DNA from 3 places in the Phreatobacter aquiterrae genome. Region 3 is predicted to be linked to each of the others. Evidence: predicted binding sites of a transcription regulator. Region 3 holds the regulator's gene; each other region holds the start of a gene.
The links. The regulator HrcA, encoded in region 3, represses chaperone genes, less so after heat shock. The targets are predictions, from matches to a motif close to GTTAGCACTCNCNNNNNGNGAGTGCTAAC.

Region 1: a site for HrcA is predicted at 2,255-2,283, ahead of groES (co-chaperone GroES). Genes of this name have one in related genera too.
Region 2: a site for HrcA is predicted at 2,886-2,914, ahead of groES (co-chaperone GroES). Genes of this name have one in related genera too.

What each region holds. Positions count from the first base shown of each region.
Region 1 covers NZ_JBJPHW010000004.1:189,621-194,297, forward strand. Annotated here, with positions in the region: gene groL (chaperonin GroEL) at 199-1,839, opposite strand; gene groES (co-chaperone GroES) at 1,895-2,185, opposite strand; gene ACJ4V0_RS08445 (MarR family winged helix-turn-helix transcriptional regulator) at 2,405-2,905, shown strand; gene ACJ4V0_RS08450 (PaaI family thioesterase) at 3,025-3,525, shown strand; gene ACJ4V0_RS08455 (DMT family transporter) at 3,529-4,401, opposite strand; gene ACJ4V0_RS08460 (sulfite exporter TauE/SafE family protein) at 4,398-4,677, opposite strand, start outside.
Region 2 covers NZ_JBJPHW010000008.1:160,482-165,158, reverse strand. Annotated here, with positions in the region: gene ACJ4V0_RS13945 (translocation/assembly module TamB domain-containing protein) at 1-663, shown strand, start outside; gene groL (chaperonin GroEL) at 745-2,373, opposite strand; gene groES (co-chaperone GroES) at 2,432-2,746, opposite strand; gene ACJ4V0_RS13930 (usg protein) at 3,010-3,279, shown strand; gene ACJ4V0_RS13925 (ImuA family protein) at 3,496-4,317, shown strand; gene ACJ4V0_RS13920 (Y-family DNA polymerase) at 4,226-4,677, shown strand, end outside.
Region 3 covers NZ_JBJPHW010000007.1:188,359-193,035, forward strand. Annotated here, with positions in the region: gene ACJ4V0_RS12790 (non-canonical purine NTP pyrophosphatase) at 10-645, opposite strand; gene rph (ribonuclease PH) at 642-1,355, opposite strand; gene hrcA (heat-inducible transcriptional repressor HrcA) at 1,519-2,616, shown strand; gene ACJ4V0_RS12805 (VOC family protein) at 2,718-3,098, shown strand; gene ACJ4V0_RS12810 (alpha-ketoglutarate-dependent dioxygenase AlkB family protein) at 3,165-3,785, opposite strand; gene ACJ4V0_RS12815 (hypothetical protein) at 3,782-4,677, opposite strand, start outside.

The sequences.
Region 1 (4,677 bases), on a different contig from region 3:
AGGGCGCCCCTTCCGTATGCGAATGGTGGCTGGTGGCGGGACTTGGAAGTCCATGCCGCCCGCACGTGCCGGACTTGCCCGGCTCGTGCCACCTGAGGTGACGGGCGGCTTCTATGGACTTTAGAAGTCCATGCCGCACGCACGTGCCGGGCTTGCCCGGCTCGTGCCACCTGAGGTGACGGGCGGCTTCTATGGACTTTAGAAGTCCATGCCGCCCATGCCGCCGCCGCCCGGCATCGCGGGAGCGCCGGAGTCCTTCTTCGGCGACTCGGCGATCATCGCACCCGTGGTGATGAGCAGCGAGGACACCGAAGCGGCGTTCTGGAGAGCGGTGCGCACGACCTTCATCGGGTCGACGATGCCGGCCTCGAACATGTCGACATACTCTTCGGTCTGGGCATTGAAGCCGAAGGTGGCCGACTTGTTCTCGAGCACCTTGCCGACGACGATCGAGCCCTCGACACCGGCGTTCTCGGCGATCTGGCGGATCGGAGCCTCGATGGCCTTGAGCACAATGTTGATTCCCGCCTGAACCTCGGCGTTCTCCGACTTCAGCTTGGCGACAGCAGCCTTGGCGCGCAGGAGAGCGATGCCACCGCCGGGGACGATGCCCTCGAGCACGGCCGCGCGGGTCGCGTTGAGAGCGTCGTCAACGCGGTCCTTCTTCTCCTTCACCTCGACCTCGGTCGAGCCGCCGACCTTGATCACCGCAACACCGCCGGCGAGCTTCGCCAGACGCTCCTGCAGCTTCTCGCGGTCGTAGTCCGAGGTGGTCTCCTCGATCTGCGCCTTGATCTGGGTGATGCGGGCCTCGATGTCCTTCTTCTTGCCGGCGCCGTCGACGACCGTGGTCTTCTCCTTCTCGATCAGCACCTTCTTGGCGCGGCCGAGCATGGCGAGGGTCACGCTCTCCAGCTTGATGCCGAGGTCTTCGGAGATGACCTGGCCGCCGGTGAGGATGGCGATGTCCTCCAGCATGGCCTTGCGGCGATCGCCGAAGCCAGGAGCCTTCACGGCGGCAACCTTCAGCCCGCCACGCAGCTTGTTGACGACGAGGGTGGCGAGAGCCTCGCCCTCGACGTCCTCGGCGACGATGACCAGCGGCTTGCCGGTCTGAACGACGGCCTCGAGAACCGGCAGCATGGCCTGGAGACCAGCGAGCTTCTTCTCGTGGATGAGGATGTAGGCGTCCTCGAGGTCGGCCACCATCTTGTCAGCGTTGGTGATGAAGTAGGGCGACAGGTAGCCGCGGTCGAACTGCATGCCCTCGACGATGTCCACCTCGGTGTCCAGCGACTTGGCTTCCTCGACGGTGATGACACCCTCGTTGCCGACCTTCTGCATCGCGTTGGCGATCATCTCGCCGATCAGCGCATCGCCGTTGGCGGAGATGGTGCCGACCTGGGCGACCTCGGCCGAGGACTTGACCTTCTTGGCCGACTTCTCAAGCGCCTTCACGACCTCGAGAACGGCGATGTCGACGCCGCGCTTCAGGTCCATCGGGTTCATGCCGGCGGCGACGAACTTGGCGCCTTCCTTCACGATCGCCTGGGCGAGAACGGTGGCGGTGGTGGTGCCGTCGCCGCCAAGGTCATTGGTCTTGGAGGCGACCTCACGGACCATCTGGGCGCCCATGTTCTCGAACTTGTCGGCGAGCTCGATCTCCTTGGCGACGGTGACGCCGTCCTTGGTGATGCGCGGGGCGCCGAAGCTCTTCTCGATGATGACGTTGCGACCCTTCGGGCCGAGCGTGACCTTCACGGCCTCAGCGAGGATGTCGACGCCGCGCAGCATCTTGTCGCGCGCGTCCTGGCCGAATTTCACGTCCTTAGCAGCCATTGTGGCTTACTCCTGTCGGAATGAATGGAATGGGAGGATATGAGCGGTTCGCGAATTACTTCGCGATCACACCCATGATGTCGCTCTCCTTCATGATGAGGAGGTCGACGCCGTCGATCTTCACTTCGGTGCCGGACCACTTGCCGAACAGCACCTTGTCGCCCTTCTTGACGTCGAGCGGGACGAGTTTGCCGGCTTCGTCGCGGCCGCCCGGACCCACAGCGAGGATTTCACCCTCCTGCGGCTTCTCCTTGGCGGTATCCGGGATGATGATGCCACCCTTGGTCTTCTCTTCGCCCTCGAGGCGGCGGACGACCACGCGGTCGTGCAGCGGACGGAACTTCATGGATATCGTGTCCCTGGCATGAGCGGCGCAAAGGCCGCGAAATTTCGGTACGGCCCGTCGGCCGAGACTGTTAGCACTCACTCGATGTGACTGCTAACGTCCGCCGGTGATATAGGCTGTGCCGGGTCTTGAGTCAAGAACTGCCGCAAACATGGTGAATCCGGCTGGCAGTCCCCACATCACCTTGACGCGCGGCTTCCCGCGCCGGATCGTGACATCATGACGACGGCGACCACCCATGCCGGGCCCGCGGCGCAAGCGGACGGGACCCTCCCCGATCCTTCGACGCTCGCGCGCATCGGACGATCCTGCATCTGCTACCAGACGCGGATGACGGCCCACGCCGTGACGCGCGCCTACAACCGGGCGCTGGCCCCGCTCGGGCTCGAGGTCACGCAGTTCAACATCATGGCGGCGCTGGCGATGGCGAAGACCAATTCGGTCACCGCGCTGTCCGAGGCGCTGGCCCTCGACCGCACCACGATGACGCGCAACCTCAAGCGTCTGGAGGTAGCAGGGCTCGTCAGCGTCTCCTCGGGACAGGGACGCGCCGTGCGCCCGGAACTGACGCCGGAGGGTGCGCGCCGCCTCGTCGCGGCCATTCCACTCTGGGAGGCCGAGCACGCGAAGATGGAACAGGCGGTCGGCGTCCAGGTCTGGACCGAGACGCGCGATGGCTTGCGCACCATCAGGCGCGCGCTCAAGGACTGCGAAGGCTGAGAGTGCCGGCGGCCCTGAGGGGGCCTGCTGACAGGTTGGGGTTCTGACGGCATTGACGTTCTTACCGCCCGCCGGCTATCGTGCAACTACACGATAGATCTCTCCCCGCGAGTTCCCCCATGACTGACGGAACGCCCCATCCCGCCCTCCGCTATGGCGTCGTCGATGCCGCCGAGGCCACCGGCCAGGACGGCATCGATTTTCTGAGGGGCATGCTGGAGCAGCGCTATCCGGCCCCGCCGATCGCGAAGAGCATGGGCTTCATCCTGACAGAGGTGGATCCCGGCCGCGCCGTCTTCGAGGGCACGCCGACGGCCGATTTCTTCAATCCGCTGGGCACCATCCACGGCGGCTGGACCGCCACCATCCTCGATTCCGCGCTCGGCTGCTGCGTGCATACCCTCGTCAAGGCGGGACAGGCCTACACCACGGTCGAGATGAAGGTGAATTATGTCCGCGCCCTGATGCCGGACACCGGGCGGGTGCGCTGCGAGGGCAAGGTGATCCATGCCGGTTCGCGCATCGCCACCTCCGAGGCCCGCCTTGTCGACGGCAGGGGCCGCCTCATCGCCCACGCCACCGAGACCTGCATGATCTTCGAGACCCGCGCGCCGCGCTGATCCCTACCGGCGCATCGCCATCAGGCAGGCGGCGACGATGAGGCCGGCACCAGCCCAGGTCGTCCAGGCCGGCACCTCCGCGAAGACGAGATAGCCGAGCCCGGCGCTCCAGACGAGGGCGGTGTATTCGATCACCCCGAGTGGCCCGGCATTGGCGTGCTTGAAGGCCCAGGCCATGCACAGGTGGCCGGCAAGGCCGAAGGCGCCGATGCCGAGGAACATCAGCCATGAGCGGGTTTCCGGCACCTCCCACACCGCCCAGGCGAAGGGGGCGATGATGATCAGGGGAAAAAGGTTCTGGAACAGGATGATCAGACCGAAGGGGTCGGTCTGCGCACGCTTCCTGAGCAGCACGAGATTGGCCGCATAGGCCAGCGCCGACGAGGTGGCGGCGGCGATGCCGAGCACGCGGACGAGATCGAACTCGCCGCCGCCCACCTTGCCCGCGACGATGATCCCCATTCCGACGAAGCCGACGGCAATGGCGATGAGCACCGGTCGCGGGATCGGCTCCTTCAGGATCATCGCGGCGAGGACGGCCAGGAACAGCGGCGACAGGAACGACAGGGTGATCGCCTCCGCCAGCGGCAAGGTCGCGAGGGCGTAGAAGAACAGGAAGGCGGTGATGGTGACGAGAACGCCGCGCAGCACATGGGCGCGCAGCATCTCGGCCGACGGCGCGGGCGGGCGCGTCCACAGCAGGAACGCCAGCGCCCAGGGCATCCCGCAGGCATAGCGCATGAAGACGATCTGCGTCGTCGGATGGGCGCTGGCCACGCTCTTGATCATGGCGTCCATGATCGAAAGAAGAAGGATGCCAAGGGCCGCCGTCAGGAAAGGGGCGAACCGCGAGCCGGCAATGAGAGATGGGGTCATGGAAACCACAGGGCGCGCGATGCGTCGAACAGGAGCTTGGTGCCGGCGAGGCCGACCAGGACGTAGCAGAGCGTGAAGAGGCGTTCGCGCGGCAGGGCGTCGTGCAGCCAGCGGCCGGCGAGCACCCCCACCGGCACGATCGGCGACAGCGCCAGCGCCTTCATGAAGACGCCGGGCTCGCCGAGGCCCGAATAGACATAGCCGGGCAGCTTGACGAGGTTGCCGACCGTGAAGATCGCCACGGTGGTGGCCGCATAGGCGGTCTTGGTGAGATCG
Region 2 (4,677 bases), on a different contig from region 3:
CGCGTCTTCGTGCGCGGGCGCGGCATCGACGCCGAACTCGGCGGCCAGTTGCGGCTTACCGGCACCACCCGCGACATGCGCGCCAACGGCGCCTTCGAGATGCGGCGCGGCAGGCTCTCGCTGCTCACCCAGCGGCTCGACTTCACCCGGGGGCGCATGACGTTCGGCGGCGGCGATCTCGTCCCCGACCTCGATTTCGTCGCCGAGACACGCGCCACCGGCATCACCGCCTCGGTCGGCATCACCGGACGGGCGAGCGAACCGGAATTCGCACTGACCTCGACCCCCACCCTGCCGCAGGACGAGGTGCTCTCGCGCCTCCTGTTCCAGCGCGCCGCCGGGGGTCTCTCGCCCTTCCAGGCCCTGCAACTCGCCCAGGCCGTCGCCACCCTGTCGGGCAGCGGCGGGCCGGACGCCTTCGAGGCGACGAGAAGGGCGCTCGGCGTCGACAATCTCGACGTGACGACGGGCGCCACGGGTCCGGCCGTCGGCGTCTCGCGGGCCATCAATGATCGCGTGCGGATCGGGGTTCGCACGGGCGCCAAGCCGGAGAACAGCGCGGTCGGTGTCGACATCGACCTGACCCGCCGCATCCGCATCCAGACTGAGATCGGCGCCGACGGCCGCGCCGCCGCCGGCATCGGCGCCGAGATCGAGTACTGATGCGGAAAGGGCGTCGCGGTCTCCCGCGCCGCCCCCTTGTTTCCGGCTCGACTGTCTCAGACGTCGCGACGATGGCCTTCGTCAGAAGTCCATGCCGCCGCCCGGCATGGCCGGGGCCGCCGCTTCCTTCTTCGGCTTTTCGGCGACCATGGCCTCCGTGGTGATCAGCAGGCCGGCAACGGAAGCCGCATCCTGGATCGCCGTGCGCACGACCTTGGTCGGGTCGATGATGCCGAGCTTGAACATGTCGCCATAGGCGTCGCCCTGGGCATCGTAGCCATAGGCGTAGTCACCCTTGTCGGTGACCTTGCCGACAACGATCGAGCCCTCGACGCCGGCGTTCTCGGCGATCTGGCGGATCGGAGCCTCCAGCGCCTTGCGGACGATGTCCACGCCGGTGCGCTGGTCGTCATTGGCGCCCTTCAGCCCCTCCAGCACCTTGGCGGCCCGGAGAAGCGCGACGCCGCCGCCGGGCAGGATGCCTTCCAGCACCGCCGCGCGGGTGGCGTTGAGGGCGTCGTCAACGCGGTCCTTCTTCTCCTTCACCTCGACTTCCGTTGCGCCTCCGACGCGAATGACCGCCACGCCGCCGGCGAGCTTGGCGAGGCGCTCCTGCAGCTTCTCACGGTCGTAGTCGGAGGTGGTCTCCTCGATCTGCGCTCTGATCTGCGCCACGCGGGCCTCGATGTCCTTCTTCGAGCCGGCGCCGTCGACGATGGTGGTGGCCTCCTTCTCGATACGGATCTTCTTCGCCCGGCCGAGCATGTTGAGCGTGACGTTCTCCAGCTTGATGCCGAGGTCTTCCGAGATCGCCGTGCCGCCGGTGAGGATGGCGATGTCCTCGAGCATGGCCTTGCGCCGGTCGCCGAAGCCCGGCGCCTTCACAGCCGCGATCTTCAGGCCGCCGCGCAGCTTGTTGACGACCAGGGTGGCAAGCGCCTCGCCCTCGACATCCTCCGCGACAATCAGCAGCGGCTTGCCGGTCTGCACCACGGCTTCCAGCACCGGCAGCATGGCCTGCAGGCCGGTCAGCTTCTTCTCGTGGATGAGGACGTAGGGGTCCTCCAGCTCGGCCACCATCTTGTCGGCGTTGGTGATGAAGTAGGGCGACAGGTAGCCGCGGTCGAACTGCATGCCCTCGACCACGTCGAGCTCGGTCTCGAGGCTCTTGGCCTCCTCGACCGTGATGACGCCCTCGTTGCCGACCTTCTGCATCGCCTCGGCGATCATCCGGCCGATGGAGGCATCGCCATTGGCGGAAATCGTGCCGACCTGGGCGACCTCGTCGGACTTCGTGACCTTGCGGGAGTTCTTCTCAAGCTCCTTGGTGACCGTATCAACGGCCAGATCGATGCCGCGCTTCAGGTCCATCGGGTTCATGCCGGCGGCCACCGACTTGGCGCCCTCGCGGACGATGGCCTGGGCGAGCACGGTCGCTGTGGTCGTGCCGTCACCGGCGGCATCGTTCTGCTTGGACGCCACCTCGCGGACCATCTGGGCGCCCATGTTCTCGAACTTGTCGGAGAGCTCGATCTCCTTGGCGACGGTGACGCCGTCCTTGGTGATGCGCGGGGCACCGAAGCTCTTCTCGATCACGACGTTGCGGCCCTTCGGGCCCAGCGTCACCTTCACGGCATTGGCCAGTATGTCGACGCCGCGGATCATCTTCTCGCGCGCGTCCTGCGAAAACTTCACGTCTTTCGCAGCCATGGTTCCTCACTCCTTGGATTGAGATGTTGAGGGATGTTGGACGTCGGAAAGGCCCCGCTCAGGCGGCCTTCTTCAGGCTCGCCGAGGTCTCGACGATGCCCATGATGTCGCTCTCCTTCATGATCAGGTAGTCGACACCGTCGATCTTCACCTCGGTGCCCGACCACTTGCCGAAGAGCACGGTGTCGCCGGCCCTCACGTCCAGCGGGACGAGCTCGCCGCGCTCGTTGCGCCCGCCCGGACCGACGGCGATCACCTCGCCTTCCTGCGGCTTCTCCTTGGCGGTATCGGGGATGATGATGCCTCCCCGGGTCTTCTCCTCGGCGTCAATGCGCCTGACGACGACACGGTCATGCAGTGGCCGAAACTTCATGAGTTCCTCCAGATATGGATCATCGCGATTGATGTGGCCGGGACCCGCTGCGAGGGCCGTGGCGAGCGCATCGCCGGGCGCCTACGGCGTCCCGTCCGGGCGATGAGTTAGGAAGCCTTTTTTGGGCTCGCAAGACCCTGTCAGCACTTTTTTCTATCGAGTGCTAACAAGCTGATTTCAATAATGAAATGGAACTTTTGGCTTGCATCGACGCTGATGTTGCGCTGCGATTGCTTGTGTCATCCGGCAAAGGAGGTTCACGCATGGCATCGGCAGATTTCGCCCGCCAGATGGAGGGCTACGGGCTGACCACGGCAGGCATTCTCTACCGTCTGCCCGACCACCCCGCCATCCTCCAGGAATATGTCTGGCAGGCCTATGATCTCGCCCCCCGCTTTCCCGAGTTGAAGCGCTTCCTCGCCTTCTGGCAGGCAAAGCTGGAGGGCAAGCTTTACCGGGTCACGGTGGCGCACAAGGACCTGATCGGGCCGACCGAGATGCGGGCGGTGGGGGCCGAGTTCCGCCTGCACTGAAGCGCGAGAACATCTGCCGTCTGCGTCTTGCCTGCGTCGGCCGACGGAAGCCCGCGAATATGCGGGCGGCGCGCGATATCGCGCAGCCGACAGGATTCCGGGCCGGAATCCTGCCGTTTCCCTGGCCTCTGCCCATGGGTTCGCCGCACGGTTGAGTCGGGGCGCCTTGACTCGCGTGGCTGCTCATCCTTTGATAAGAACATAACAGGAACATACATGACCATGCGACGCGACACTCTCGCGGCGCTGAAGGGGACCCTTGCGCGTATGGAGCGGGGGGTCATGCCCTCGGCGCTGCCGCATTTTTCCCTCGGCCTGCCGGAGTTGGATGGCGCGCTCGGCGGCGGGCTCAGCCGCGCCAGCCTGCATGAGATCTTTGCCGCGAGCCCCGCCCATGGCCCTGCCGCCACCGGCTTCGCCCTGGCGCTCGCCATTTGCGCCACTCCGTCGGCGCCGGTGGTGTGGGTGCGCCAGCGGATGTTCGATCAGGAGTTCGGGCGGCCCTATGGCCATGGCATCGCCGCCCTCGGGCTCGATCCTGGCCGTCTGGTGCTGGTGCGGGCGCGCACTGCGGAGGACGTGCTGAAGGCAGCCCACGAGGCGGCCCAGTGCGCGACCGTCGGCACCGTCCTCGCCGAGATCTGGGGGGCGCCGAAGGTCCTCGACCTGACCGCAAGCCGGCGCCTGTCGCTCGCGGCGGCGGCCAGCGGCGTCACCGTGCTCGTGACACGGGCCGATGCGGTGCCGGCCGCCTCCGCCGCCACCTCGCGCTGGCAGGTCCGCGCCGCCCTTTCGCAGGACAAGCAAGCCGGCCTGCCCGGACTTCCCGCCTTTTCCGTCACCCTGCTGCGCCACAGGGCCGGCATTCCTCCCCGCGACTGGCCCATGGAGTGGGATCGTGAACACCGTCGCTTCCGCGAACGGACGGCGCTACCTGGCCGTCTGGATGCCCTTCCTGCCGACCGAGCGGTTGCGCCGGCTACAGAAGCCCTCCCATGGCCCGTCCAGCCGCCCCTGCCCTTCCGGCGTGCCGGATGACGTCCCGCTCGTGCTCACGGAGAAGGTGGCGGGCGCCCTGCGCATCGCAGCGGTCGACGCACGCGCCCGTAGCCTCGGCCTCCACCCCGGCCAGAAGCTCGCCGATGCCCGCGCCTGCGTACCGGACATCACGGCTCTGGAGCACGATGCCGCGGCAGACCGGCGGTTTCTCGAACGGCTGGCGGACGCGGCCGACCGCTACACGCCGCTCGTCGCCCTGGAGCCCCCCGAGGGGTTCATCCTCGACATTACCGGCTGCGCCCATCTCTTCGGCGGCGAGGCCCTGCTGCGCGAGGATCTCCTGCGCCGCCTCGCCAGCGCCGGCCTGACGGCGCGGGCGACCATCGCCGGAACGCCCGA
Region 3 (4,677 bases):
GGCCCGACGTCAGCCTGCCAGCACGGCCTTCTCCAGCGCCATGAAGGCGCGGGCGCGGTGCGAGAGGCCCTGCCCCTTCGGCGGCAGGCCGTGCTTTTCCTCCGCACTCATCTCGCCGAAGGTGAGGCTGTGACCATCAGGCAGGAACATCGGGTCGTAGCCGAAACCCCTGTCGCCGCGCGGCGGCCAGACCAGCGTGCCGAAGACGCGGCCCTCGAAGATCTGCTCGGGCCCATCAGGAAAGGTCAGGGCCAACGCCGAGACGAAACGGGCCTTCGCGCCGGTGGTGACGACGCCGCGCAGGGTCAGTTCGCGGTCGACGCGGGCCATTGCGGCGGCGAAGTCGCGCGGATTGCCGGCCCAGTCGGCGGTGAAGAGGCCCGGCGCGCCATCGAGCGCATCGATGGCGAGGCCGGAATCGTCGGCAATGGCGGCAAGCCCTGTGGCTTCGGTCGCCGCCCGCGCCTTGAGCGCGGCGTTCTCGGCATAGAGTGTGCCGGTCTCGGCCGGCTCCGGCAGCCCGAGCTCCCCGGCGGAAACGAGGTCGATACCGTGCGGAGCCAGCAGGTCGCGAAACTCGGCGAGCTTGCCCTTGTTGTGGGTAGCGACGACGAGGCGGGTGCCGGGGCCGATCCGCGCGCTCATGCCACCGCCGTCTTCTGAAGGTCGACGAGACGGACGCAGCCGGCGCGGGCGAGCGACAGGAGGTTGAGGAGCTCGGCCTCGGTGAAGGGCGTCTTCTCCGCCGTGCCCTGGATCTCGACGATCCCACCGGCGCCGGTCATGACGAAATTGGCGTCGGTATCGGCTTCCGAATCCTCGGCATAGTCGAGGTCGAGCACCGGCGTGCCCTGATAGATGCCGCAGGAGACCGCCGCGACATGGTCGCGGATCGGATTGGTCTTCAGCATGGACCGCGCCGTCATCCAGGCGATGCAGTCGTGCAGCGCCACCCAGGCGCCGGTGATGGCGGCGGTGCGGGTGCCGCCGTCGGCCTGGATCACGTCGCAGTCGAGGGTGATCTGCCGCTCGCCCAGCGCCTGCAGGTCGACGACCGTGCGCAGCGACCGGCCGATCAGGCGCTGGATCTCCTGCGTCCGGCCCGACGGCTTGCCGGAGGTCGATTCGCGCCGGGTGCGCTCCAGCGTGGCGCGCGGCAGCATGGAATATTCCGCCGTCACCCAGCCGCGGCCCTGGCCGCGCAGCCACGGCGGCGGCTTTTCCTCGAGCGAGGCCGTGCAGAGCACGTGGGTGTTGCCGAATTTCACGAAGCAGGAGCCTTCCGCGTAGCGGGCGACGGCGCGCTCCAGCGAGACGGGGCGGAGCGCATCGGGTTCGCGCTTGGAGGGACGCATGGCGGGTTCCGTTCTTGTCTCGGGGTCGGGGGGTCTTAGGGCGCAAAGCCCGGCGCGGCAAGGACGGCGTCGGGCGCCAGCGGCCGCATTCCATTTTGCAATGCGGCAGATGGCGCTTGAACAATGCCGCGCCAGCGACCAGATTTGGCGTGGAGGTCGCCCCTTGTCCGCCGAAGTTCCGCGTTCCAGCCCGCATCTGTCCGCCGCCGCGAACTCCGCGCTGGCCAAGCTCGACGAGCGCTCGCGGGAGATCTTCCGCCAGATCGTGGAGAGCTATCTGGCGACCGGCGAGCCCGTGGGGTCGCGCAACCTGTCGAAGATCCTGCCGATGACCCTGTCGCCGGCCTCGGTGCGCAACGTCATGCAGGATCTCGAGGAGGCCGGCCTCATCTTTGCGCCGCACACCTCGGCGGGACGCCTGCCGACCGAGACGGGACTGCGCTTCTTCGTCGACGCCCTGATGCAGTTCGGCGATCTCGCCGCCGACGAGCGCAACGCCATCGAGGCGCAGGTCGCCGCCTCCGCCCGCGACCATTCGTTCGAATCCGTGCTGGCGGACGCAACCCAGCTTCTGTCCGGCATGTCGCGCGGCGCCGGCGTCGTTCTCACCTCCAAGAGCAACGTCCGCCTCAAGCACATCGAGTTCGTCCGCATCGAACCGGAGCGCGCCCTCGTCGTGCTGGTCTCCGAGGACGGCCAGGTCGAGAACCGTCTCGTGCCCATCCCGGCGGGCCTGCCGCCCTCCGCGCTGGTCGAGGCCTCCAACTTCCTCAACGCCCACATCCGCGGCCGGACGCTCGCCGAGGCGCGCACCGAGATGCAGAAGAGCCTCGAGCAGGCCCACAACGAACTGGACGGCCTGACCCAGAAGCTGGTCGAGGCCGGGTTCGCCTCGTGGTCGGGAGGCGAGCCGTCCGACCGCAAGCTCATCGTGCGCGGCCAGGCGAACCTGCTCGGCGATCTGAGGGCCATGGAGGACCTGGAGCGTATCCGCCTCCTGTTCGATGATCTGGAATCGAAGCGCGAACTCGTCGACCTGCTCGGCCGCGCCGAAACCGCTGAAGGCGTGCGCATCTTCATCGGCTCGGAGAACAAGCTGTTCTCGCTGTCGGGCTCGTCCATGGTGGTGGCGCCCTATCGCGACGCCGAGCGCCGCATCGTCGGCGTCCTCGGCGTCATCGGGCCGACCCGCCTGAACTATGCGCGCATCGTGCCGATGGTGGACTACACGGCCAAGGTTCTCTCCCGCCTCATTACCTGACCCGATCTGCCTCATTGTCGCCGGGCTGCAATCGGACCATGCTTGAGTGCCGTTGACGGTGGGGAAGTCTCCCTCCGCGCGCAGTGATGGAGGAAGCCCGCATGAGCGGCAGGTTCACCTGGAACGAGCTGATGACCAACGACATCGCCAGGACGAAGGCCTTTTATGGCCAGACCCTGGGGTGGACCTTCGATCCGTTCCCGATGCCGGACGGTGAATACTGGATCGCCAAGGCTCCGGACGGCACGCCGGCTGCCGGCATCATGCCGATGGACCCGCAGGACACCGAATCGCAGCCGGGCTGGCTCGCCTATGTGCAGGTCGACGACCTCGACCGCGCCGTCATGGCGGTGACCAGCGCCGGCGGCCAGATCCTGCAGCCGGCGATGGACATCCCCAATGTCGGCCGCATCGCCGTGATCGAGGATCCGGCCGGAGCCGTGATCGGCCTGATGAAGCCGGTCGGCGCGCCGACGAGCTGAGCTTTCGCTCGAACGATGGATACGCAATGCCCGGCCTCGCGCCGGGCATTGTTGTGTCAGGCGCGCTCACTCCGGCGTCGTCACCCGGCGCAGCGTCAGGTTGATGCGCCCGCCATCCTTCAGAAGCGTGCTCGTGCCCGGCAGGATCCGGTCGACGCCGTGATGGGCCAGGCGCGCCGCGCCGCCAAAGACCAGCACGTCCCCGGAAGCAAGCTTCACCGAGGCGGTCTTGCCGCCGCGCTCCGTGCCGCCGATGCGGAAGAGCCCGGTCTCGCCCAGCGAGATGGAGACGACCGGCGCAGCCAGATCCTCCTCGTCGCGATCCTGGTGCAGGCCCATGCGGGCGCCGGGTCCATACCAGTTGACGAGGCAGGCCTCGGGCAGGTGCGGATAGCCTGCCACCACTTCCCAGATCGCCAAGATCGAGGCCGGAATGGCCGGCCAGGGCTCGCCGGTCTCCGGATGCAGCGGCTGGTAGCGATAGCCCGCCCTGTCGGACACCCAGCCGAGTGCGCCGAGATTGGTCATGCGGACAGAGAACGGGCGGCCCGAACGCGGCATGACCGGCTGGAACAGCGGCGCGCGGGCGATCAGGCTCCGCAGGGTTTCGACCAGATCGCGCTGGCCGGCGGGATCGAGATAGCCGGGATGCCAGGTGCATCCTGGAACCACCGCCACCGCCGTCATTGCTGCGGCGCGGGCGCCGGTTGCGGCCGCGGCCGTGCCGGCCGGCGTGCCGGCGGCGCATCGGACGGCGGACCCCCGACCCGTGCCGCGAGGTTCTCGGCCCGCGCCTCGGTGAACTTCAGCGCGCAGAAGGCCGGGCCGATGTCGGAGGTGCCGTAGTTGCGGCACAGCCGCTCGCGATTGGCCGGAAAGCCCGCCTGCTCCTGCAGGAACTGGCGGCCCTCGGGGGTGGTGCGCAGCCGCGCCTGGAGAATGCGGCGGGCGTCGTTGAGCTTGCGCTCGGCGACGCCGCGCGCCCGCTCGATCTCGCGGTCCGAGGTGATCTCGCGGTCGTTGGGACCCCACAGCCCGGTCGGGTCGACGACGCAGTCGTCGAAGGTGCAGGCCCCGCCGGGCGCGGCGACGAAGGCGGCATCGGCCATCAGGTCGAGGGTGATGGTGCAGCCCGGAAAGGTCGCCTCGTAGCGGGCGAGGCCGTCGGGCCGTCCCAGCGGCTTGAGCGGGATCGGCTGGCCGCCATTGAGGTTCGGCGTGCAGATGTTGCGGATATCGTTGCCCCGCCGCCCGATCACGCCCTGGGCGACGATCGTGTAGGTCGGCTGGGCCGGCGGCCCCGCGCGCGAGATGACGAGCGAGCCATGCTGGCCGAGGAAGCGCAACGTCCGGCCCGGCAGCCCCTCTTCCCAGCGCCGGAGCGGCGGGCCCGTAACAGTGCGCGGCACCAGCGGATTGGACGCGTCGCCCGGCCCGCGCGGTGCGGTCGAACGACCCGGGGCCGTCGCTCCCTGCGGGGTCGGGGCTACCGCGCCGGGAAGCTGCAACTGCGCGAGCGCCTGCCCGCCACCGGAGGCGGCAAGGACGAGGGACAAGAGCAGGGCGGCGCGACGCGGCA